3 regions of the Pseudomonas trutticola BRTCR10 genome follow, and region 2 is predicted to be linked to each of the others. Evidence: predicted binding sites of a transcription regulator. Region 2 holds the regulator's gene; each other region holds the start of a gene.
The links. The regulator FliA, encoded in region 2, starts transcription of late flagellar genes. The targets are predictions, from matches to a motif close to CTAAAGTTTNNNNNNNNNNNGCCGNTAA.
Positions count from the first base shown of each region.

Region 1: the regulator FliA is predicted to act here: its motif matches at 3,046-3,073, upstream of motA (flagellar motor stator protein MotA).
Region 3: the regulator FliA is predicted to act here: its motif matches at 3,704-3,731, upstream of ACVVH8_RS15305 (methyl-accepting chemotaxis protein).

Region 1 covers NZ_CM149552.1:631,146-639,201, forward strand. Annotated here, with positions in the region: gene asd (archaetidylserine decarboxylase) at 1-560, opposite strand, end outside; gene rhdA (thiosulfate sulfurtransferase) at 579-1,394, opposite strand; gene ACVVH8_RS02740 (HDOD domain-containing protein) at 1,437-2,975, opposite strand; gene motA (flagellar motor stator protein MotA) at 3,142-3,993, shown strand; gene motB (flagellar motor protein MotB) at 3,997-5,037, shown strand; gene ACVVH8_RS02755 (sterol desaturase family protein) at 5,128-6,261, shown strand; gene ACVVH8_RS02760 (hypothetical protein) at 6,436-7,029, shown strand; gene rsgA (small ribosomal subunit biogenesis GTPase RsgA) at 7,145-8,056, opposite strand, start outside.
Region 2 covers NZ_CM149552.1:1,861,075-1,869,130, reverse strand. Annotated here, with positions in the region: gene ACVVH8_RS08360 (ParA family protein) at 1-199, opposite strand, end outside; gene motD (flagellar motor protein MotD) at 243-1,133, opposite strand; gene ACVVH8_RS08350 (flagellar motor protein) at 1,149-1,889, opposite strand; gene ACVVH8_RS08345 (chemotaxis-specific protein-glutamate methyltransferase CheB) at 1,889-3,025, opposite strand; gene ACVVH8_RS08340 (chemotaxis protein CheA) at 3,075-5,342, opposite strand; gene ACVVH8_RS08335 (protein phosphatase CheZ) at 5,397-6,185, opposite strand; gene ACVVH8_RS08330 (chemotaxis response regulator CheY) at 6,203-6,574, opposite strand; gene fliA (RNA polymerase sigma factor FliA) at 6,741-7,481, opposite strand; gene fleN (flagellar synthesis regulator FleN) at 7,478-8,056, opposite strand, start outside.
Region 3 covers NZ_CM149552.1:3,406,646-3,414,701, forward strand. Annotated here, with positions in the region: gene ACVVH8_RS15275 (alpha/beta hydrolase family protein) at 1-1, opposite strand, end outside; gene ACVVH8_RS15280 (FMN-dependent NADH-azoreductase) at 238-849, opposite strand; gene ACVVH8_RS15285 (LysR substrate-binding domain-containing protein) at 978-1,886, shown strand; gene ACVVH8_RS15290 (MmcQ/YjbR family DNA-binding protein) at 1,883-2,242, shown strand; gene ACVVH8_RS15295 (DUF1294 domain-containing protein) at 2,299-2,727, opposite strand; gene ACVVH8_RS15300 (undecaprenyl-diphosphate phosphatase) at 2,724-3,554, opposite strand; gene ACVVH8_RS15305 (methyl-accepting chemotaxis protein) at 3,859-5,493, shown strand; gene pnuC (nicotinamide riboside transporter PnuC) at 5,780-6,343, shown strand; gene ACVVH8_RS15315 (AAA family ATPase) at 6,340-6,864, shown strand; gene ACVVH8_RS15320 (hypothetical protein) at 7,209-7,658, shown strand; gene ACVVH8_RS15325 (adhesin) at 7,660-8,056, shown strand, end outside.

The sequences.
Region 1 (8,056 bases), 1.2 Mb from region 2:
CACGCTACGCGCTCATTGCGGGCGAACAGTTCCGGCACGTTTTCGGCGGTGGTCTGGTTGACCGAGAAGATCCGGCCCGGGATGTAGACCATTTCGCGCAGGGTGCCGGCCAGCGGCATGTGCACGCGGTGGTAGTCCTTCGGCGACAGGTAAATAGTCGCGAAGTCGCCACCCATGAACGGCGCCGCATTGGCCGCGTCACCGCCGAGCAGTTCCAGCACGCTGAAGCTGTGGCCCTTGGCCTGGAACACGCGACCGTGTTCGATCGGGCCGAGTTGGCTGACCGCACCGTCGGCCGGGCTGAGAATCGCGCCCGGGGTCTGGTCCAGTGGGCGCGCGCCGTCTTTCAGGGCACGGGTGAAGAAGGCGTTGAAGTGCTCGTAAGCGGTCAGGTCTTCAACCAGCGCTTGCGACATGTCCACCTGATAACGCTTGGCGAACCATTGAGTGAAGGCATTCTTGAACCAGCGCACGCGGCACTCGGCGACGCAGCCGGCCAGGCGCGACAGCAGGTGATGAGGCAGCAGGTACTGACTGAGGATAAACAGACGCTCTTTCATTAGTTGTCCTTAAAAACCTTAAATCTCGACAGGCGTGTCAGGGTGGTTGCCCCATTCGCCCCAGGAACCGGCGTAGCCCTTGACCCGCGGATAACCGAGGGACTTGGCCACCAGATAAGTGAAGCCCGACCGGTGATGGGTCTGGCAGTGGGTAATGATTTCTTTGTCCTTGGTGATCCCGAGGTCTTCGAGGATCTGCGGCATGTCCGTGCGAATGCGCAGGTGACGTGCCTTGTCCATGCCCGCCGTCCATTCGAAGTTGACCGCGCCGGGAATGTGCCCGGCCTTGGCTGCGAGCACTTTCTCACCGGAGTATTCCAGCGGCCCGCGTGCATCCCAGATCGCCAGATCGGCGGCGCCGAGACGGCTTTGCAGGTATTCGCGGGTGGCGGTCGGCTCTTCGTGCAGCGTCAACGGCACCGGGCCGCCGACAGTCGGCGGGACCTGGATCGACATCGGCGAACCTTCCGCCAGCCACGCCGGCAGACCGCCATCGACATAGTGGTACTTGTCGTGACCGATCACGTCGAGCAGCCAGATGAAGCGCCCGGCCCAGCCGCCGCCTTCGTCGTCATAGACCACGTAGACCGCGTCTTTGCGATGGCCCAGTTCACCGAACAACGCTTCCAGATCGGCTTTCGCCGGCAGCAGCCCCGGCGCCGGCGGCTGGCCGAGCTGGGTGCGTTTCGGGTCGACAAACCGTGCACCGGGCAGGTGACCTTCGGCATAGCGGGCGGGGCTGGTCAGGTCCACCAGAATCAGTTCGCTGGACTCGAGCCGAGGGAGCAGGTCGCTCGGTTCGATAACGAGCGGCAAGCCAGAGAAGTCAGACATGTGAGGTCTCCAGAGCACAAAGGGGAGGATTGTAGCGCAGCCTCATCGGCCACGGCTGCTAAAGCTGTGCAAGGCCTTTTCGATGCACTGCGCGGTTTTGCCGAAGGCTTGTACGCTGATGTCGGCGAACGGCCCGCCGCCCTGATCGGCAACGACGATCATGATCACCCGGCCATTATTGAGCAATGAGCGCAGGAACAGGTGCTCGCCACGGAACAGCGTGCGCAGGCCTGCCGGCAATAACGCGGAGAATTGTGCGTTGTTCTCGGGATTGATCCGCACCTGCGCCTGTTGGGTCAGCAGTCGTTGCAGGACTTTGCTTTGGCTGACGACAAAATTCAGCGCCCCGGCTTCCTTCGGCAGACCGAACGTCTGATGCACACGCAGATTCGATTGCGTGCGATCGGCCATCAGGATCATCACCCGGCGCATGCCGCTGGCAACCAAGGCATCGCGGGCGGCGACGGTCAGGCTCATGGAATTGGTAAAGCGGCTCGGCTCGGCGAGCAGTTCGGCGCACTGTTTACGCCACTGGGTCAGATCTTCGGCATTCGGCGCTGGCGCGGGCAACATGCCGGCAGGCAAACGATGGGTGCCCCACGGCCACAACAGCGAAACCGCCGGGTGCCACAAATCGGGCATTGCGTGCTGACGCGCACTGTTGGCGGCTTGCTGGTGCAGCTGTTGCTGCACCTCGTCCATTGAAATCTGCAGATAAAGGCTGGTCAGGTACTGCCAGCGCTCGCTGTGCGGACTGTCCCAGGCCTGCTGTGCCGACAGCGCCAGACCGTTGGCCAACAGAACGGTGTTGGCCGGCTGATTGAGCCAGCGACGCAAGGTCGGGTCATCGTCGAGGCGGTTTTGCTGGCGCAGCGGATGTTCGCTGTCGCGGGCGATGCGCAACACTTTGACCAGTTCGCGCTGTTCGCTGAGCAGCAATTTGTAGCCCTGCTGCACCCAGATCGGCAGATGCCAGACTTGCACCAGCGCTTCAGCGATTTTCAGCAGACGCACACCGAACAATTGCTTCTCGACAGTCCGCGCCGATTCGCCCTTGTGGATAACCCGCAGCTCCCACTCTTCAAGTAGCTGTGGATAGGTCAGCGCCAATGGCCACAGCGGCGACAGAAACAGCAAACTACCCCAATGAATGTCCTGCCACAGCCGCGCGAGGCGACTGGCGAAAAACCCGTTCGCTTGCTGCGAAGCGTGCTGGCTGATCATTTGCAGTTGGCGCAGGGCCTTGGGGATCTGCATCTGCGGTTCGGCCGGCAGGCGCGCGAGCAACTCTTCAGTGCGGGCGAGGCCGAGACGATTGATCGCAACTTCCAGATTTTCCGCCGGCGTGCCCATGTTGCCGTGGGTGTGACGATTCGCCTCACGGATGATGCTCAAGGCCAGCGCCGGGCTGTCCTGCATCAGGTCGGCGATGTCGCGTATCGAGCTGCGATTATCACGGATCGCCCGGCAGACTTTGTCGTGAGCCTCTTGCGGCACGGGCAGACGGACGCTGTCGAGCAGCTTGACCCAGCCGTCGACGGTGGTCGGTTTTGCGTGTGGGACGTTCGTTTCATTAGCCATGTCTGGACGAGATCTTCACTGACTGTAGACGCGCCCGGCATGGGCTAAATTGGCTTTTCGCCTGAACTGGCTATAGTCTGGCGCAGTTTTGCCGATAAGTAGAAGAAGAGATTTTTTAACTTCCGAATATGACCTTGAACCCGACTTAAATAAGTACTTTCTACCTATGGCTAAAATTATCGGCATCATCGTCGTATTCGCGAGCGTGCTCGGCGGATACGTGCTCTCCCACGGCAAGATTGCCGCCCTGATCCAGCCTTTCGAGGTGATGATCATCGGTGGTGCGGCACTGGGTGCATTCCTCCAGGCCAACCCCGGTTACATGACGATGCACGTGCTCAAGAAATCCCTGAGCATGTTCAGTTCGCGCTTCAGCCACACTTTCTATCTGGAAGTGCTCGGCCTGATCTACGAGATCCTCAACAAGAGCCGCCGCGAAGGCATGATGGCCATCGAAGGCGACATCGAAGATGCCGCTGCGAGCCCGATCTTCGCCAAGTACCCGGCGGTACTGAAAGACGAACGCATGACCGCGTTCATCTGCGATTACCTGCGCATCATGTCCTCCGGCAACATGGCTCCGCACGAGCTGGAAGGCCTGTTCGACATGGAGCTGTATAGCCTGAAGGAAGACCTCGAGCACCCATCCCACGCGGTGAACGGCATTGCCGACGCCATGCCGGGTTTCGGTATCGTCGCGGCGGTACTGGGTATCGTGGTGACCATGGCCTCGCTGGGTGAAGGCGATCAGAAGTCCATTGGTCTGCACGTGGGTGCGGCACTCGTGGGTACCTTCTTCGGTATTCTCGCGGCCTACGGTTTCTTCGGTCCGTTGGCGCACTCGTTGGCTCACGATGCCAAGGAAGAACTGAACGTCTACGAGGCCATCAAGGCTTCGCTGGTGGCTTCGGCTTCCGGCATGCCGCCGTCGCTGGCGGTCGAGTTCGGTCGCAAGGTTCTGTACCCGGCGCACCGTCCAAGCTTCGCCGAGCTGGAACAAGCGGTTCGCGGTCGCTAAGTCATGGAAAATAATCAGCCGATTATCATCAAGCGCGTCAAGCGCATAGCCGGCGGGCATCACGGCGGGGCGTGGAAAATCGCCTTCGCCGACTTCGCCACGGCGATGATGGCGTTCTTCCTGGTGTTGTGGCTGCTGTCCACCGCTACGCCTGAGCAGAAGATCGCCATCGCCGGCTATTTCAAAGACCCGGTCGGCTTCTCCGAAAGCGGCACGCCGTACATCATCGATCTGGGCGGTACGCCGACGCTGGCGCCGGAAAACACCCTCAACCCCGAGGTTAAATCCCAGCCGCAACCGGACAAGGTCACGGTCGACACCGAACAGGTTGAAGGCATGGCCGAGCAGGTTGAGAAAGAACGTCTGGAACTGCTCCTGCAAGAACTGCAGAACAAGGTCGACGAGAATCCGCAGCTGCAGAAATTCAAGGACCAGATCCTTTTCGAGATCACGCCGAACGGCTTGCGCATCCAGATCATGGACGCCGAGAACCGGCCGATGTTCGACTCGGGTTCTGCACGCCTGAAACCGTACTTCGAAGACATTCTGCTGGCCATGGCCGACACCATCAAAGCGGTGCCGAACAAGATCAGCATCAGCGGCCACACCGACGCCAAGCCGTACACCGGCACCGGCGATTTCGGTAACTGGGAACTGTCGGCCAACCGCGCCAACGCCGCCCGCCGTGCGCTGGTTGCGGGTAGCTATCCGGATGCGCAAGTGGCGCGGGTGGTCGGTTACGCCTCGTCGGCATTGTTCGACAAGGAAAACCCGTTCAACCCGGTCAACCGCCGCATCGACATCGTGGTGCTGACCAAAAAGGCCCAAGCCGCGATCGAAGGTTCGCAAGGTGCCGATCCGGCGAAACCGGCCGATGAGAGTCAGAACGGCGCCGCTCCGGCAACGCCGGTCGACCCGAACGCGCTACCGGCGGATCAGCAACCGGTACCGGCACACGAGTTGCGCGAACGGCTCAACCTGTTCGACGACGCCGCGCCGAAACCGGCCGAACCGGGCAGTGCGGCCCCCGCGCCGAAGCAGTAATCCATAAAAAGCCACGGTGACCGTGGCTTTTTTGTGCCTGCCTGCGTCGCATTGACCAGTCGCAGTTTTCGCAATCACGGAAGATCAGTTATGGAAAGACTCAAAGCCTATTTTCAGCGGCACGGCAACGCTCCCTTCAAATTCGGCGAGGGTCGGGTCAGTGGCTACATCTCGGCCACGCTCGGGCTGCTGAGCCTGCTGGCGGTATTCTGCTTCCTGTTTCCCGAATGGCTGACCACGGCCGAACTGCGCAAGGTCTACGACGAGCAATTCGCCCGTACCACGCTGTTGCTCGGGCTGGTGCTGTCGTTCAGCCTCGGCACCCTGAACATCCTGCTCAACAAGCGTAAACGCCTGGGCATCACCGGACTGGTCGCGTCAGGCCTGGCGGTGTTTCTCGGCGGCACCAATGTGCAGGTCAGCGAGATCGGGCAGACCCCTTACTCGCTCGGTCTGGACTGGTTTGTGCTGGCGCTGCTGATCTCGGCGCTCGTGTTTATTCCGCTGGAAAAGCTTTACTCAAAAGACCCCGAGCAGAACATCCTGCGCCCGCACTGGCGTACCGACCTGACCTACTTTTTCGTCAGCCACATGCTGGTGCAGTTCATCCTGATTTTCATCACCGCCTCGTCGAGCTACATCGCCGGTTGGGCGGTGTCGCCGGGCTTGCAGGCCAGCGTGCAAAGTCTGCCGCTGGTGGTGCAGTTCCTGCTCGCGATACTGGTGGCGGATCTTGGCCAGTACTGGCTGCATCGGCTCTACCATGTGGTGCCGTTTCTGTGGCGCCTCCACGCCGTGCATCACTCCAGCACGCACATGGACTGGCTTGCTGGCTCGCGTGTGCACTTCATCGAAATCCTTCTGACCCGCACCGGCGTGCTGGTGCCGCTGATGCTGCTGGGCTTCGCGCCGCAGGCGTTGAATGCCTACGTGATTCTGGTTGGCGTTCAAGCCGTACTGGCCCACGCCAACGTACGGATCAACGGCGGCTGGCTGAATTACCTGATCGTCCTGCCGCGTTACCACCATTGGCACCACGCCCGGCACAAGGACTACATCTACAAGAACTACGCGATCCATACACCGCTGGTGGACATGCTCTTCGGCACCTTCAAGCTGCCGCCGAAGGAATGGCCAGTGCGTTATGGCGTGTTTGGCAAAGAATTGCCGGGCGGGATTGTGCGTCAGCATCTGTATGCGTTTCGGAAGCCTGAGCCGAAGTAGGGCAGGTGGAGTTGGAGGAGCCGCGTTGATCGCGGCTTTTTCTTGGGGCTTTTGAATGGCTGCTTTTCGCGCGGGACCGTTCTTTTTCGCTGGCCTCAAGGCAGTTGGAAAGCACGGGTAGAGTGCTGGTTGTCATGTGTTGCTAAATGGATTTGAAGAAAGGGAGTGTCAGGCGTGAGTGTCGTAATTCCGGCGAATTTTATCGAGACGATTTATGTTTATCCCGACGAGGAGTACATCAAACCGTTCGGTAAGGCCTGGCTGCTTATGGAGTCCAGTACAAGGTGGATGTACGCCGTTCTTTTAGCGGCTTTTTTACTTGCGAATGTGTTCGGAAGGCGTGCATTTTCCGATCCCGGTGTTTATCTGGTGCTCGCCGGGGCTGCGATTATTTTATTCGTGACAGTGATCATCAAATCTGTGGAACGATCGGAGGCCAAGGCTCAGGCCGATGCAGTCCATCCTGACGACGACAATGTGCACGTGAGCTTTGATGCATCGAGTGTCACCATCGAAAAACAGTTGGGCGCAGAGCTCTATTGCAGCGTGATACCCCGCTCGGACATCAAGAAAATTTCCGGCTATGTTCAGAATGGCTGGTTCAGCGTGCGGGATCGCGGCGTTGTCATCGAGAGGAATGACGGCGCGCAATTTCGTTTTGTTTTTTCGCTGAAGAAGCCTCAGTGGAATGATTTTCTGCTTGGGTTTGAAGAGTCGCTGAAGCGGTTTGATTACTCGCTGGGGCCGCTGAGAAAATTTCAGGTGTGACCAGCAGATGTCTCAAGGCTTGATGCGAGGTCCTTGGCCAGATAAAACAATCGTCAGAACTTGAACATAAAAAAACCGCGAATCTCGCGGTTTTTTTACGCTTGAAGCTTGCTGGTCAGTAACCGTTTTCCGGCAGACTGGCGATGATCGAGCGATAGCTGTTCATCCGTTGCTGCTGCACGCGGCCATCTTCCAGAGCCTTGAGCAACGCACAACCCGGTTCACGGTCATGCTTGCAGTCGCGGAAGCGGCAGGTGCCGAGCAGGTCGTTGAACTCGATGAAGCCGGCTTCGACGTCGGCGCGGCTGACGTGGCCGAGGCCGAATTCACGGATGCCCGGGGAGTCGATCAACTCACCGCCGCCGGGGAAGTGGAACAGGCGTGCGGTGGTCGTGGTATGCGTGCCTTGGCCCGACAACTCGGACAACGGCCCGACGCGGGTTTCCACCTCAGGCAACAAGCTGTTGACCAGCGACGACTTGCCGACACCGGACTGACCGACGAACACGCTGATGCGCCCGTCGAGCTGCTGTTGCAGTTGTTCCATGCCGTTGCCGTGGTGCGCCGAGACTTCCAGCACCGGATAACCCAGCGTGCGGTAAACGGCCAGCAGGGCGTTGAGCGCCGGGGCGTTCTGCTCGTCGATCAGGTCGAATTTGTTCAGCAGCAGCAACGGGCGGATGCCGGCGTGTTCGGCGGCTACGAGGTAGCGGTCGATCAGGTTGGCATGCGGCTCGGGCAGTGGGGCGAAAACGATGACGATCATGTCGACGTTGGCCGCGACCGGCTTGAGCTGGCCTCGGCTGTCCGGGCGGCACAGCTCGGTGCTGCGCGGCAGTTGCGCGACGATAACGCCGATGCCCTGGTTGCCGGCACGCCAGACCACCTGGTCACCGGTTACCAGTGCGGGCAGGTTGGCACGCAAGTGGCAACGGAACACTTGGCCGGCGAGTTCGCCGTCCTTGGCCTCGACCTCGACCTGCACACCGAAGTGGGCAATCACCAGGCCGTGCTGTTCCGGGCCGAG
Region 2 (8,056 bases):
CCTTGTGCAGAAACAGGTCGTAGTTGCTGTGTTCCAGGCTGTCGGGGTCGTAGCCGAAATAGCTGGTCATCGAGCCGTGCGGGTCGAGATCGACCACAACCACGCGCTTGCCCGCCTCCGCCAGCAAACCGGCTAAAGCGATGGAAGAAGTGGTTTTACCAACACCACCCTTTTGATTGGCGACTGCCCAGACTCTCATTCAGTTCGTTCCTCCCGGTCGAGATGCTCGACCGAGACATGGTTCAGCGTGTTAATGCGGGTGACGGAGAATTGACGGCACTCTCGCGTCCCGGCGTCTTGACCGGGGTCGGTGCAGTTTGTGTGCCAGCACGCTTGAGTGCGGCATCCGGTTGCGCGTTGGCGGTTCCGGTGCCCGTTAGGCTGCGGCGCACATCGAGGTTGCGCGATACCACCAGCACCACCCGACGGTTTTTCGCCCGGCCTTCGGCCGTGGCGTTGTTGGCCACTGGCTGGAACTCGCCGTAGCCCACCGAGGCCAGACGGCCAGGGTTCACACCCTGCATCGCCAGCATGCGCACGATGCTCGCCGAACGCGCCGAGGACAGCTCCCAGTTGGTCGGGTACTGCGCGGTGCGGATCGGTTGATCGTCGGTGAAGCCTTCAACGTGGATCGGGTTGTCGAACGGTTTGAGGATCGCCGCAACCTTGTCGATGATGTTGAACGCGATGTCGCTGGGCATGGCGTCGCCGCTGCCGAACAACAGGCTGGAGTTGAGTTCGATTTCGACCCACAACTCGTTGCCACGCACGGTCATCTGATTGGAGCTGATCAGATCGCCGAACGCCGCGCTGATGTCATCGGCAATGCTCTTCAGCGGATCGCTGGCGCCGGCGATACCGGCGTCGACCTGCTCGGCATCCTTGACCAGCGGCTTCGCCGGGGTCACGGTCTTCGGTCGCTCTTCGCCGATCGGGATCGGTTTGAGTGAGCGATCGGAGTCGGTAAAGACGCCGATCAGCGCTTCGGAAATAACCTTGTACTTGCCTTCGTTGATCGACGAGATCGAGTACATGACCACGAAGAAAGCGAACAGCAGCGTGATGAAGTCGGCGTAGGACACGAGCCAGCGCTCGTGGTTAACGTGTTCTTCCTGATGCCTGCGACGAGCCATAGTCCATTACCCCCATCAATCCATGAAGCCCTGAAGCTTCAACTCGATAGAGCGCGGGTTTTCACCTTCGGCGATCGACAAGATACCTTCCAACAACATTTCGCGATAACGCGACTGTCGCAACGCGATTGACTTCAGTTTGGCCGCGACCGGCAACAGGATCAGGTTGGCACTGGCCACGCCGTAGATGGTCGCGACGAACGCCACGGCGATGCCGCTGCCCAATTGCGTCGGGTCGGCGAGGTTGCCCATCACATGAATCAGGCCCATCACGGCACCGATGATGCCGATGGTCGGCGCGTAGCCGCCCATGCTTTCAAAGACTTTCGCCGCTTCGATGTCGCGGGCTTCCTGGGTGTAGAAATCCACTTCAAGGATGCTGCGGATCGCTTCCGGCTCGGCGCCGTCGACCAGCAGTTGCAGGCCCTTGCGCGAGTAGCTGTCGGGTTCGGCATCGGCCACGCCTTCCAGACCGAGCAAACCTTCCTTGCGTGCAGTGAGACTCCAGTTGACCACGCGGTCGATGCCGCCGGCCAGGTCCACTCGCGGCGGAAAGAAGATCCAGGCGAGGATCTGCATCGCGCGTTTGAACGCGCTCATCGGCGATTGCAGCAGCGCGGCACCGATGGTGCCGCCCAGTACAATCAGTGCCGCCGGGCCGTTGGCCAGCGCACCGAGGTGACCACCTTCCAGGTAGTTGCCGCCGATGATGGCGACAAACGCCATGATGATCCCGATAAGGCTTAGAACATCCATCAGATACACGCCTCGACGATGTGCTTGCCGATGTCGTCCAGACCGTACACCGCATCCGCGAGGTCGGCTTTGACGATGGCCATCGGCATGCCGTAGATCACGCAGCTGGCTTCGTCCTGTGCCCACACCGAGCTGCCGCCCTGCTTGAGCAGGCGTGCGCCTTCACGACCGTCGGCGCCCATGCCGGTCAACACGACCGCCAGAACTTTGTCACCGTAGGATTTCGCCGCCGAACCGAACGTGATGTCCACGCACGGCTTGTAGTTCAGACGCTCGTCGCCCGGGAGGATTTTCACCGCGCCACGGCCGTCGATCATCATTTGCTTGCCACCCGGGGCCAGCAACGCCAGGCCCGGACGCAGGATGTCGCCATCCTCGGCTTCCTTGACACTGATGCGGCAGAGCTTGTCCAGACGTTCAGCGAAGGCCTTGGTGAACGCTGCCGGCATGTGCTGGATCAGCACGATCGGCGCCGGGAAGTTGGCCGGCAACTGCGTCAACACGCGTTGCAGGGCAACCGGACCGCCCGTCGAGGTACCGATGGCAACCAGTTTGTAGGCTTTGCGTTTCGGTGCCGGCGACGAAGCGCTGGCAGCCGGCGCGCGCGTTGGCGTCGGAGCGGGTGCCGGACGTACCGGGGCGCTGGTGCTGTGGCTGCTGAAGCTCGATGCTGCCGGAGCAGGCGTCGGTGCAGGCGCAGCTACCGGAGCAGGCGCACTGTAGGCACTGAAACGACGGTTACTGCGCGAGATGCTATGCACCTTCTCGCACAGCAGTTGCTTGACCTTCTCCGGGTTACGCGAGATGTCTTCAAAATTCTTCGGCAGGAAATCCACCGCACCGGCATCCAGCGCATCGAGGGTTACCCGAGCGCCTTCATGGGTCAGCGAGGAGAACATCAACACCGGGGTCGGGCAGCGCTGCATGATGTGCCGCACGGCCGTGATGCCGTCCATCATCGGCATCTCGTAGTCCATGGTGATCACGTCTGGCTTGAGGGCCAGGGCCTGATCAATCGCCTCTTTACCGTTGGTGGCCGTACCGACCACCTGGATGCTCGGATCCGCTGAAAGAATTTCCGAGACGCGGCGGCGGAAAAAACCCGAATCGTCCACCACCAGGACTTTGACTGCCATAAACACTCCATTAGGCGCAGCGGGACGTTGTCGCCCCGCCGCCCCGGATTCAAATACGCCGTGCGGCGTAACGCTTGAGCATGCTTGGAACATCGAGAATCAGTGCAATGCGGCCGTCACCGGTGATGGTGGCGCCGGACATGCCCGGAGTCCCTTGCAGCATTTTGCCCAATGGCTTGATGACCACTTCTTCCTGGCCAACCAGTTGATCGACGACGAAGCCGATCCGCTGAGTGCCCACCGACAGGATCACCACATGGCCTTCGCGCTGTTCTTCATGAGCGGCGGAGCTGACCAGCCAGCGCTTGAGGTAGAACAAAGGCAAGGCCTTGTCCCGCACGATCACCACTTCCTGGCCGTCCACGACGTTGGTGGTCGACAGGTCGAGGTGGAAGATTTCGTTGACGTTGACCAACGGGAACGCAAACGCCTGGTTGCCGAGCATGACCATCAGGGTCGGCATGATCGCGAGCGTCAGCGGCACCTTGATGACGATCTTCGAACCCTGGCCCTTGGTCGAGTAGATGTTGATCGAACCGTTGAGCTGGGAAATCTTGGTCTTCACCACGTCCATGCCGACACCACGGCCGGACACGTCGGAGATCTCGGTCTTGGTCGAGAAACCCGGGGCGAAAATCAGGTTGTAGCACTCGGTATCGCTCAGGCGATCGGCCGCGTCCTTGTCCATCACACCGCGTTTTACCGCGATCGAACGCAGGACGTTCGGGTCCATGCCTTTGCCGTCATCGGAGATCGACAGCAGGATGTGGTCGCCTTCCTGTTCGGCTGCCAGCACCACGCGACCACCACGGGCCTTGCCCGACGCTTCGCGTTCTTCCGGCGACTCGATACCGTGGTCGACGGCGTTGCGCACCAAGTGGACCAGCGGGTCGGCCAGAGCCTCGACAAGGTTTTTGTCGAGGTCGGTTTCTTCACCCACCAGCTCCAGATTGATCTCTTTCTTCAGCTGACGCGCGAGGTCGCGAACCAGACGCGGGAAGCGCCCGAAGACCTTCTTGATCGGCTGCATCCGGGTCTTCATCACCGCGGTCTGCAAGTCAGCCGTGACCACGTCGAGGTTCGACACGGCCTTTTGCATGGCTTCGTCGCCGCTGTTGAGACCCAGGCGCACCAGGCGGTTACGCACCAGTACCAGCTCGCCGACCATGTTCATGATTTCGTCGAGACGTGCGGTGTCGACCCGCACGGTGGTCTCGGCTTCGCTCGCCGGTTTTTCCGGTGGCGGTGCAGCGGCAGCACGGGCCGGAGCCGGTGCAGCAGCGGCAGCCGGTTTTGGCGCTTCGGCTTTCGGTTCAGGCTTGGCGGCAGGCTTCGGCGCAGCAGCAGCAGCCGGTGCTTTCGCAGGCGGCGTGGCGACTGTCGAAGCGGAGCCGGCAGCAGCGGCGCCGACTTCAGTGAACTTGCCTTTACCGTGCAATTCGTCGAGCAGCGATTCGAATTCGTGATCGCTGATCAGATCGCTACCGGCAGCGGCGGCCGCCGGTGCGGCAGGCGCAGGGGCCGAGGCAATCGCCGACTCCAGCGCTTCGACGGCGAAGTTGCCTTTGCCGTGCAACTGATCAAGCAGTGCTTCGAATTCGTCGTCGGTGATGTCCGAGCTGTCGCCTGCTGCCGGCGCTGCAGGTTTGGCTGCCGCCGGCGCGACTGCGTCAGCTGCAAATTGACCTTTACCGTGCAACTGATCGAGCAGTGATTCGAACTCGGCGTCAGTGATTTCATCGCTGGCTGCCTCTTCGGCAGTTTGCGCAGGCGCAGCCGCCACCGGGGCTTCGGCTTCGGCCTTGACGGCGTTCAGCGAGTCCAGCAGCTGTTCAAATTCGTTATCGGTGATGTCGCCCGAGTCGCCTTCGACGACCAGCTCTTCGATCATCTCGGCCACTGGCGAAGCCGGGGCTTGATCCGCCGATTGCGGCTCGGCCAGACGCGCCAGCGCTGCCAGCAGTTCCGGCGTGGCGGCGGTGATCGGTGCACGCTCGCGGACTTCGCTGAACATGCTGTTCACCGCGTCCAGTGCTTCGAGGACAACGTCCATCAGTTCTGCATCAACGCGACGCTCACCCTTACGCAGGATGTCGAACACGTTTTCGGCGATGTGACAGCACTCCACCAGCTCGTTGAGCTGAAGGAAGCCGGCGCCCCCTTTTACAGTGTGGAAACCGCGAAAAATTGCGTTGAGCAAATCTGCGTCATCCGGACGGCTTTCCAGCTCGACCAGTTGCTCGGACAGTTGCTCAAGAATCTCGCCGGCCTCAACCAGGAAATCCTGAAGGATCTCTTCATCGGCGCCGAAGCTCATTAATGGGGTGCTCCTACAGGTCTAAAAACCCAAAAAACCTAAAATTCCAAAACTCTAGAATCCGAGGCTGGATAACAAATCGTCCACATCGTCCTGACCGGACACAACGTCTTCTCGTTTATCGGCATGAATCTGCGGACCTTCACCCTGCGAGAGATGTTTTTGTGGATCTTTTTCTGCAAGCATCGCTGCACGGTCATGTTCGATGCCCGCAAAGCGGTCGACCTGACTGGCCATGAGCACGAGTTTGAGCAAATTGCTTTCGACTTCGGTGACCAGTTGGGTCACACGCTTGATCACTTGACCGGTAAGGTCCTGGTAATCCTGAGCCAGCAGGATGTCGTTCAGATTGCTCGACACCGCACGGTTGTCCGTGCTGCTGCGTGACAGAAAACCGTCGACCCGGCGCGCCAGTTCGCGGAACTCTTCAGCTCCGACTTCACGACGCATGAAACGCCCCCAGTCGGTACTCAAGGCCTGGGCTTCTTCAGCCAGACCATTGACCACCGGCGTGGCGCTTTCCACCAGATCCATGGTGCGGTTGGCCGCGGCTTCTGTCAGCTTGACCACATAGCCCAGGCGTTCGGTGGCGTCGGTGATTTGCGACACTTCCTCAGCCTGCGGCATGTGCGGATCGATCTGGAAGTTGACGATCGCACTGTGCAGTTCACGTGTGAGCTTGCCGACTTCCTGATACAGGCCACGGTCACGGGTCTGATTGAGCTCATGGATCAGTTGCACAGCGTCGCCGAACCTGCCTTTTTCAAGGCTCTCGACCAGTTCGACCGCGTGTTTTTTCAGGGTCGACTCGAAATCGCCCTGTGAAGATTCGTTATGCTCCATAGCTCCCCCGCGCGTCATCAGCCGATGCGTTCGAAAATCTTCTCGATTTTGTCTTTCAACGCCTGAGCCGTGAAAGGTTTGACCACGTAGCCGTTCACACCGGCCTGAGCGGCCTCGATGATTTGCTCGCGCTTGGCTTCAGCGGTCACCATCAGCACGGGCAGATGCTTGAGTTTTTCATCGGCACGCACGTGGCGCAGCAGGTCGATACCGGTCATGCCCGGCATGTTCCAGTCTGTTACCAGAAAGTCGATGCTGCCGCTGTTGAGCACCGGAATGGCGGTAGTGCCATCGTCGGCCTCGACGGTGTTGGTGAACCCAAGATCGCGCAGCAGGTTCTTGATGATCCGCCGCATCGTTGAGAAGTCATCAACGATGAGGATTTTCATGTCTTTGTTCAATTCGACCTCCAAGCAGTCTTAAACGCGCCCAGCACCTGGGCGCGCCACTTCAATCAATCGGCGCAGCACTCGAAGACTGTCTGGAGCACAACAGAGCAAGACCGGTGCCGTTCATCACCGCACCAGCCTCGTTCGCAGTGTCCCCACACTGCCTTCAGCGCGCTCGCCACTCCCCCAAACGCCCCCGCAAACGGGCCGCGCACTGGCTGTGTAACTGGCTGACCCGCGATTCACTGACGCCAAGGACTTCACCGATCTCCTTGAGGTTCAGCTCTTCGTCGTAGTACAGCGCCAACACCAGTCGCTCACGCTCCGGCAAATTGGCAATCGCGTCCGCCAGCGCCGCCTGGAAGCGTTCATCTTCCAGATCGCGTGACGGCTCAAGATGAGCACTGGCGCCATCCTCGTGCAGCCCTTCGTGTTCGCCGTCCTGCAAGAGGTCGTCGAAACTGAACAAGCGGCTGCCCAGGGTGTCATTCAAAATCCCGTAGTAATCGTCGAGACTCAATTGGAGTTCGGCCGCAACCTCGTGATCTTTAGCATCACGGCCGGTTTTAGCTTCAATTGCCCGAATTGCGTCGCTGACCATACGGGTGTTGCGGTGAACCGAGCGTGGTGCCCAGTCCCCTTTGCGCACTTCGTCGAGCATCGCGCCGCGGATTCGAATGCCCGCGTACGTTTCGAAACTGGCGCCTTTACTGGCGTCGTATTTGGTCGAGACTTCGAGCAGGCCAATCATCCCGGCCTGAATCAGATCCTCGACCTGCACACTGGCCGGCAATCGCGCCAGCAGGTGGTAGGCGATGCGTTTGACCAGTGGCGCGTAACGCTCGATCAACTCGTACTGCGCGTCACGTGCCGACTTCTTGTAGTAGTTCATACCGCTGGCGGTCATAACACAGGCCCTGCCGTTTGCTGCACGAGGCGCTCGACGAAAAACTCAAGGTGGCCGCGCGGGTTGGCAGGCAGTGGCCAGGTATCGACCTTCTGCGCGATCGCCTTGAACGCCAGCGCGCACTTGGAACGCGGGAAAGCTTCATAGACCGCTCGCTGCTTCTGCACTGCCTTGCGCACGCTTTCGTCGTAGGGCACGGCGCCGACGTATTGTAGGGCCACATCAAGGAAGCGATCCGTGACCTTGGTCAACTTGGCGAACAGGTTGCGACCTTCTTGCGGGCTCTGCGCCATGTTGGCGAGGACGCGGAAGCGGTTCATGCCGTAATCGCGGTTGAGCAGTTTGATCAGTGCGTAGGCATCAGTGATCGAGGTCGGCTCGTCGCAAACCACCAGCAACACTTCCTGGGCTGCGCGAACAAAACTGACTACCGAGTCACCAATACCCGCAGCGGTGTCGATCACCAGTACATCGAGATTGTCGCCGATGTCACTGAAGGCCTGAATCAGACCGGCATGTTGCGCCGGGCTCAGGTGAACCATGCTTTGGGTGCCGGACGCGGCCGGCACGATGCG
Region 3 (8,056 bases), 1.5 Mb from region 2:
TGGGATGCCCCACCCTGTTGTTACTCAATCGAAAGATCCGTTGCGTTGTCAGGCCGGAACGCCGGGGATTCAGCGCTCCGTTACGACACTGCACTCAGACGTTGATCGTTTGACTGCATAACCCGGGCCAGATTATGTAACAGTCAGAAACAAAAAACTCCGTATTCGGCCCTTGCAGAACCAGAATACAGAGTTTTTTGGGTATTACCTGAACCTCAGCTGTTCTTTACGCAAGCCTTACGCGGCGGCGAACAATTGCTCGCTGATCTTCGCTTGAGCTGCGGTCATGGCGTTGTTGCGCACTTCATCACCATACGCCAGACCTTCGGCACGGACGATTTCGATGTCGGTGATGCCGAGGAAGCCCAATACCAGCTTCAAGTATTCTTCGTGGGCGATGCCGCTGGCCTGACCGGCGTGGATACCGCCGGAGGTGGAAACGATCACCACTTTCTTGCCACCGCACAGGCCTTCAGGGCCGGCTTCGGTGTAACGGAAGGTCTGACCGGCAACGGCCACACGGTCGATCCACGCCTTGAGTTGGGTCGGTACGGTGAAGTTGTACATCGGTGCAGCAATCACCACAGCGTCAGCAGCGATGAACTCGGCCAGGGTCGACGCGCTCAGCTCGGCTTCGTGCTGTTGCGCGGCGTTACGCAGCTCAGCGGTGGTGCCGGCGGCGACCAGCGTGGTCGAAGAGAAGTGGCTGATGGCGTCAGCCGCCAGATCGCGGTAAGTCACCACGGCGCCTGGCTCAGCAGCTTGCCAGGCTTTGACGACTTGGCTGCTCAACTGACGGGAAGCCGAGTTGTCGCCCAGAATGCTCGAATCGATATGCAGCAGTTTCATGTGGAATCTCCTGGAATGAATCGCCGGTGGCGACGGAATGGAGAGAATCCTACGCAAGAAACCAATGGATGATTAGACGGCGACAATGCGATAGTTTGTCCCACTGATAGAACAGTCGGATTTAAACCATGCAAGACCTCAACGATCTCTACTACTTCGCCAAAGTCGTCGAGGCTGGCGGCTTTGCAGCTGCCGGCCGATTGCTGGGTATTCCCAAATCGCGGCTGTCGCGACGTATCGCCGAACTGGAAGAGCGTCTCGGCGCGCGCCTGTTGCAACGCACCACCCGCCAACTCAATCTCACCGCCGTGGGTGAGCGTTATCTGCGCCACTGCCAGGCCATGTTGCTGGAAGCGGAAATGGCCGACGAAGCCGTTGCCAGCATGTCCACCGAGCCGCGCGGGCGCCTGCGCGTGTCGTGCCCGACGGGACTGGCTCGGGAAATGCTGCCGTGGGTGATCAGTGATTTCCTCGGCAAATTCCCTCAGGTGCAACTGGAAGTCGTGCTGCTCAACCGTCGGGTGGATCTGGTTGCAGAAGGTTTCGATGTGGCCTTGCGCGTGCGAGAACTGGGCGACGAAGATCCGCTGCTGGTGACGCGACGTTTGCGTCAGGCGCAAATGGTCGTGGTGGCCAGCCCGGAGTTTATTCAAGGTCAGTCGATCCAGCATCCGCAAGACCTGAAAAGCCTGCCGGTGCTCGGTGCATTGGAGGCCGATCGCATGGTCCACGTACGCCTGCTCGATCAACAAGGCGAAAGCTTCGAACTGAACATGGAAGCACGGTTGGGCATCGACGACTTTATCGTGCGCAAGACCTGTGTGCTGGCCGGCCAGGGCTTCACGATGCTGCCGATGATGTATTGCGAAGCGGAGTTGCAAAGCGGCGCGCTGGTGCAGTTGCTGCCCGAATGGTCGCTGCCCGGCGGCTGGCTGCAAGCGGTGTATCCGCATCGGCGCGGCGTGATGCCAGCCGTGCGCGCGTGGATCGATCACCTGGTCGAATCGTTCAATGCCTGTGGGGAGCGGTTGTTATGAAGAAGGGAAAGATGAGCGAAGCGGACGTTGCGGCGTTCTGTCTGGCATTGCCGGGTGCGCGGGAAGACTACAAGTGGGGTGGCGTGCGGGTATTTTCGATTGCCGGCAACAAGATGTTTGCCTTGCAGGGGCTGCGTGGCGACTCGCTGGCATTCAAGGTCGACAAGGATCTGTTTCTCGGCCATTGCGATCGACCGGGCATCCACCCCGCGCCGTATCTGGCCCGCGCACAATGGATCATCATGCACCCGCCCTACCCGCTGGGCGCCGAGGAATTACAGGGGTTGTTGCAGCGCTCACATCAATTGGTGGTGAGCAAGTTGCCGAAGAAAACTCAGGTGGGATTATTGCTCTAGCTGGTGACTTTGTGGGAGCGGGCTTGCTCGCTCCCACATGAGTGCATGTGTGAAAGTTAAAACAGATTGAGCAGGTTCAAACGTAGAAACAGTTGGTCGATCCAGAACACCTGGTGCAACAGGACGATGACCCAGAACAGAACCTGAAACGACACCTTGCGCGTCTTGTGCCGAAACACCTGCTGAGCAATCAACGCGCCTGGCCAGCCGCCGGCCAGTTCCACCGCGTGCAGGATATTCTCCGGCGTGCGCCACGCATCCGTCCGGGCCTTGCGTTTGTCGGCCCAGTACATGAAGAACGCCAACACGCTGACGATTCCATACGCGGCCAACGGCACCAGTGAAATCCCGCGCAGCCACATCGACAGCGAGCCGAACAACGGCAGCGCGCAGACGATCACCAGCACCACCAGTTTCAATTTCAGATGCTGAATATGGCCGCCAGAGGGGCGACCTTCAGGACGGCGTGCGCGGGAATCACTCATGGCTTGGCCGCCGCCCAGTCCACCCAGCCGAACTGCCACGTCGCCAGAATGAACAGGCCAAAGACGATCCGATACCAGGCGAAAGCCGCGTAGCTGTGGCTGCCGATAAATTTGAGCAAGCCGCGCACTGCGATCATCGCGAAGATAAACGCGGTGACGAAACCGATGGCGAACACCGGGAAATCCGCCGGGACAAACAGATGGCGGTATTTGAAGCCCGAGTACACCGCAGCACCGACCATGGTTGGCATGGCAAGGAAGAACGAGAACTCGGTGGCCGTCTTGCGCGACAGACCGAAGAGCAAGCCGCCAATGATGGTCGAGCCAGAACGCGATGTGCCGGGGATCATGGCCAGGCATTGGGCGAAACCGATTTTCAGCGCATCGGTCCAGCGAATCTCATCAACCGTTTCTGCGTGCACTTCATGCTGACGTTGTTCAGCCCACAACATGATGATCCCGCCGACGACCAACGCCGCCGCAACGGTGATCGGGTTGAACAGGTATTTGTGGATCAGGTCGGCAAAGATCACGCCCAGCACGACGGCGGGCAAAAACGCGATCAGCAGGTTGGCGGTGAAACGCCGTGCGCTTGGCTGTGTTGGCAAACCGACCACCACATCCAGAATCTTGCGGCGAAACTCCCAGACCACCGCGAGGATCGCGCCGAGCTGAATAATGATGTTGAACGCCATGGCCCTCTCGCCGCCGAAGTCGAGCAAGTCGGCAACAATGATCTGGTGTCCGGTACTGGAAATGGGCAAAAACTCCGTCAGCCCTTCTACAACTCCTAGTATCAGTGCCTGCAAGGCGGTCCAAAGATCCATCAATCCCCCAAAGAGCGATGCACGCAGGCATGCCCCGATAGTATTTTTTTACGTTCACTGCGATCAGCGTAGCTGGTTGTTGCTGTACCGATTCCGCGCGCACAGGATCCACACGAAAGGGTCAAAATTCCGTGAAATATCAACTTGGATTCAGGTTTTCACGCGCGGGGCCGAAATCCTAACAGACAAGCCTTAATAGCGCTGCCGCGTTATACGACTTGGGTCGCGTATGCCTGACCGCGAAATCGTGGTTGGATGCTGGCGGTCGTTTATTACAAGAAAAAGAATCCGGAGTGACAGCGTTATGAACAGCTTGCGCAGTGTGTCGATCAGCCGACGCTTGTGGCTCATTTTGGTGGTGGCAGTGGTCATGTTGCTGACCTTGGGCGTGTTGATGCTCAAGCAGATCCACGATGACCTGTATCGCGCCAAAGCCCAGAAAACCCAGCATGTGGTGCAGACCGCCAGCGGTTTGCTGACCTACTACCACGATCTGGAAACCGCCGGCACTCTGAGCAAAGAGGCTGCGCAAAAGCAGGCGCTCACCGCCATCCGTGGTCTGCGTTATGACCAGAGCGACTATTTCTGGATCAACGACCTCACCCCCGTGATGGTCATGCACCCGACCAACCCCAAACTCGAGGGCCAGAATCTCTCGGCAATTCGCGATCCGGATGGTTTCGCGGTGTTCAACGAGATGGTTGCCATTGCCAGGTCCAAAGGCGCCGGCATGGTCGATTACCGGTGGCCGAAGCCCGGCGCCAGTGAACCGGTGGCCAAGACTTCGTACGTCAAACTGTTCGAGCCGTGGGGCTGGGTGCTCGGTTCTGGCGTGTATGTGGACGATGTGCAGGCCGAGTTCCAGGGACAGGTGATCAAGGCCACGGTCATTGGCTTGGCCATCGCCGTGATCATGGCATTGCTGGTGATCCTGATTGCGCGCAGCATCGTCCGTCCGCTGCAGGAAACCGTGAACGCCATGGCCAACATCGCCAGCGGTGAAAGCGACCTGACCCGCAGCCTCGATACCCATGGCAAGGATGAAGTGACTGAGCTGGCTCATCATTTCAACGCGTTTACGGCCAAACTGCGCCGGGTGATCGGCGACTTGCAGGTCTCGGCCAGCGCGCTGGGCCAGTCGTCCAGCGAACTGGGCAACGATGCGTCGCAGGCCCAGCAGCGCAGCCAGCAGCAATCGCAGCAGATGGAACTGGTGGCCACCGCGATCAACGAGGTGACCTACGGTGTGCAGGATGTGGCGAAAAACGCCGAGCATGCCGCCGCCGAAATGCGTGATGCCGAGGCCCAGGCGCAGCAAGGCCAGATCAACATTGACGGTAGCCTGCAACAGATCGACAAGCTGTCCGGCACCATCGATCAAGCCGTAGAGGTGATTCGCACCCTTGCCGCCGAAAGCACGCAGATCGGCAGCGTCCTGGAAGTGATTCGCTCGATTGCCGAGCAGACCAATCTGCTCGCACTGAATGCGGCCATCGAAGCGGCCCGGGCCGGTGAACAGGGGCGTGGTTTTGCCGTGGTGGCAGATGAAGTGCGCTTGCTCGCGCAGCGTACACAGAAGTCGACAGCCGAAATCCAGTCGATGATCGAGCGCCTGCAAAATCACTCCGAGGCAGCGGTCAAGGTGATTGGTGACAGCAGCAAAGCTTCGCAACTGACCATTGAACAAGCCGGACTGGCCGGCGCCAGCCTGAACGCTATCGGCCAGGCGCTGCGCAATCTCAATGGCCTGAATGCATCGATTGCCAGCGCCACGTTGCAACAGGCGCATGTGGTCGAGGACATCAATCAGAACGTGACCCAGGCTGCCGGGCTGTCGCACAGCACGGCCATCGCAGCCGAGCAGTCGAGTGCCGCCAGCGTGCGGCTCGGCCAGTTGAGCGAACAATTGAACAGCCTGCTGCGTCAGTTCCGCGTCTAGCACCGCCCCACTATAGGAGTGAGCCTGCTGGAGACAGGTTTATGTCAGCCAATATCTACCATGCTGACATACCGCCTTCGCTGGCAAGCCAGCTCCCACAAGGATTTATGCCATGCCCACCCATCTTGGGCATTACTCAAAACCCTGTGGGAGCTGGCTTGCCAGCGATGAGGGCGGAACATTCAACATCATTGTTGACGCCGCCGAAGCCATCGCGAGCAGGCTCACTCCTACAGCTTTTCTGGGTACAATCCGCCCCCTCCTCAACTCCCTCCAAGGAACCCACATGTCCGGGCTTGAACTGTTTGCCGCCGCTCTCGGTGTGATTGCCGTGTGGCTGACGGTTAAACAGAATCCGTGGTGCTGGCCGATCGGGCTGGTCATGGTGCTGCTCTATAGCTGGGTCTTCTTTGAAGTGAAGCTCTATTCGGACATGTTGCTGCAAGTGATCTATGCCGCGCTGCAAGTCTATGGCTGGTGGCAATGGACCCGCGCCGGGACGATGCACGACGGACGTCAGGTCACGCACCTGGATGCTCGCTCGATAATGCTGGGGCTGAGCGTGGGCGCCATCGGCAGCGTGTTGCTGGGCGCCGCCATGGCGCACTGGACTGACGCCGCGCAACCCTGGCTGGACGCGGCGCTGACCGGTTTCAGCCTGGTGGCGCAGCTGTGGATGGCACAGAAACGCCTGCAATGCTGGGCGCTGTGGTTCGTGCTGGATGTGATTTTCGTCGGATTGTTTCTTTATAAGGGTCTGTACCTCACCGCCGCCCTGTATGCCTTGTTCACGCTGATTGCGATTCAGGGCTGGCGCGAATGGCGCGCCGATCCGGCGTTGCGCACATGAAGGTCGTGGTGCTGACCGGTCCCGAGTCCACCGGCAAGAGCTGGCTGGCGGCCGGCCTGCAACAACGTTTCGGCGGGCTGCGGGTAGACGAGTACGTGCGCTGGTTTATCGAGCAGAACCCTCGTGACACCCGTCTGGCCGACATTCCCGAGATCGCTCGCGGGCAACTGCAATGGGAAGATCAGGCTCGGGCGCAACGGCCGCCGCTGCTGATTCTCGACACTCATCTGCTGAGCAACATGCTCTGGAGCCAGACGCTGTTCGGCGACTGTCCGGCCTGGCTTGAGCCGCAATTGCTGGCGCGGCATTACGACCTGCACCTTCTCCTGTCTCCCGAGCAGATCGACTGGACCGATGACGGTCAGCGCTGCCAGCCGGGTCTGGAGCAGCGCCTGGCGTTTTACCAGGCCACCCGCGAGTGGCTGGAACGCCATGACCAGCCATTCAAGGTCATAGAGGGCAATTGGGCTGAACGCCAGACTCGAGCCTTCGCAGCGGTCGAGGAACTGCTCGCGCAATAACCCGTCTTTGTGGGTCCGTTTACCCGGTTTCGGGGGCAAAGTGTCCGTTCCTGAAACACTTCCTCGCGTGCAAACGGCCCGTTTCAGCGGATTGATCAGTTTGACACTGCCGTTGTTACTTTGCTGAAACACTACGCCGCAAACCCTTGTCCCAGAGCATTGTTCAGCCAATAGACAGCTCAACGCGGCAGTGCCTGTTTCACCGCTGAAACAGCTTGTGTATCAAGTGCGCGCTCTTTCTGCGTAACTCATTGAAAATACTAAGCAATTAAAAAGCGGCACAGCTTTCGCTCTCTCCTTCACAACGCTGACAAGGGCAGCCCACTGAAGAAGGAATTGCAGCCGTGGGGAACTTCAATAAAACCTTTACCTGCCTCCTGCTGATCGGATCAGCGGCCAGTGCGTTCATCAGTTTCAACGTTCAGGCCGAAGGCAATGGCGTGATCGTCCTCAACCGCGATGTCCAGCCGATCCCTATTGGTCGCAGCGGGGGCAAAGACCCCTACCCGACCACCGTCAACGCCAACCCTTCGGCGCGCATCAATCAAGCGATGACCAGCACCGAACTCAATGACGGTGACTTTGCCAGTATCGCCAGCGGCTCTTCGATTCGCGGCAACATCACCACCCCTACTTCGAACATGCCTGGCATGAACGTGCTGAGCAATCCCAACGGCCTGCCAGGGATGAGCTCCGGTCATGGCGGCGGCGGTGGCGGCTCGATCTCCAACACCGTCAACCGCGCAATGGGCGCCGGCCTGGCCCCGCTGACCCGCATGGCTGGAGGCCAATAAGATGAATCGCTACCTGCTCCTGCTTGCTCTCTTCGGCTGCGCCAGCGCGATGGCCGACCCCAGCTCAGTGAACGACGCGAACATTCAAGACACCGGCATCCAGTACCGCGGCAACTACAACATCAACCAGGCCGCTGGCGACCAGATGCAACAGACCAACACCAAAGCCATCGCCATTGGCACCTCGGCCAGCGCCACCACCATCGTCAGGCAGAAGCTCGATACACCGGCCGATCCGTCGATGAATGCCAGCGCAACCATCGGCGGCAACTCTTTCAGTAACGGCAACGGGATCCTCGGTGTGAACCAGGGCGCCGGTGCCAACAACCAGATGGCCAACGTGACGCGCGTCAGCATCAGTGCTGCGCCGCAGAGCGTTGACGACAGCGCCCTGTCGC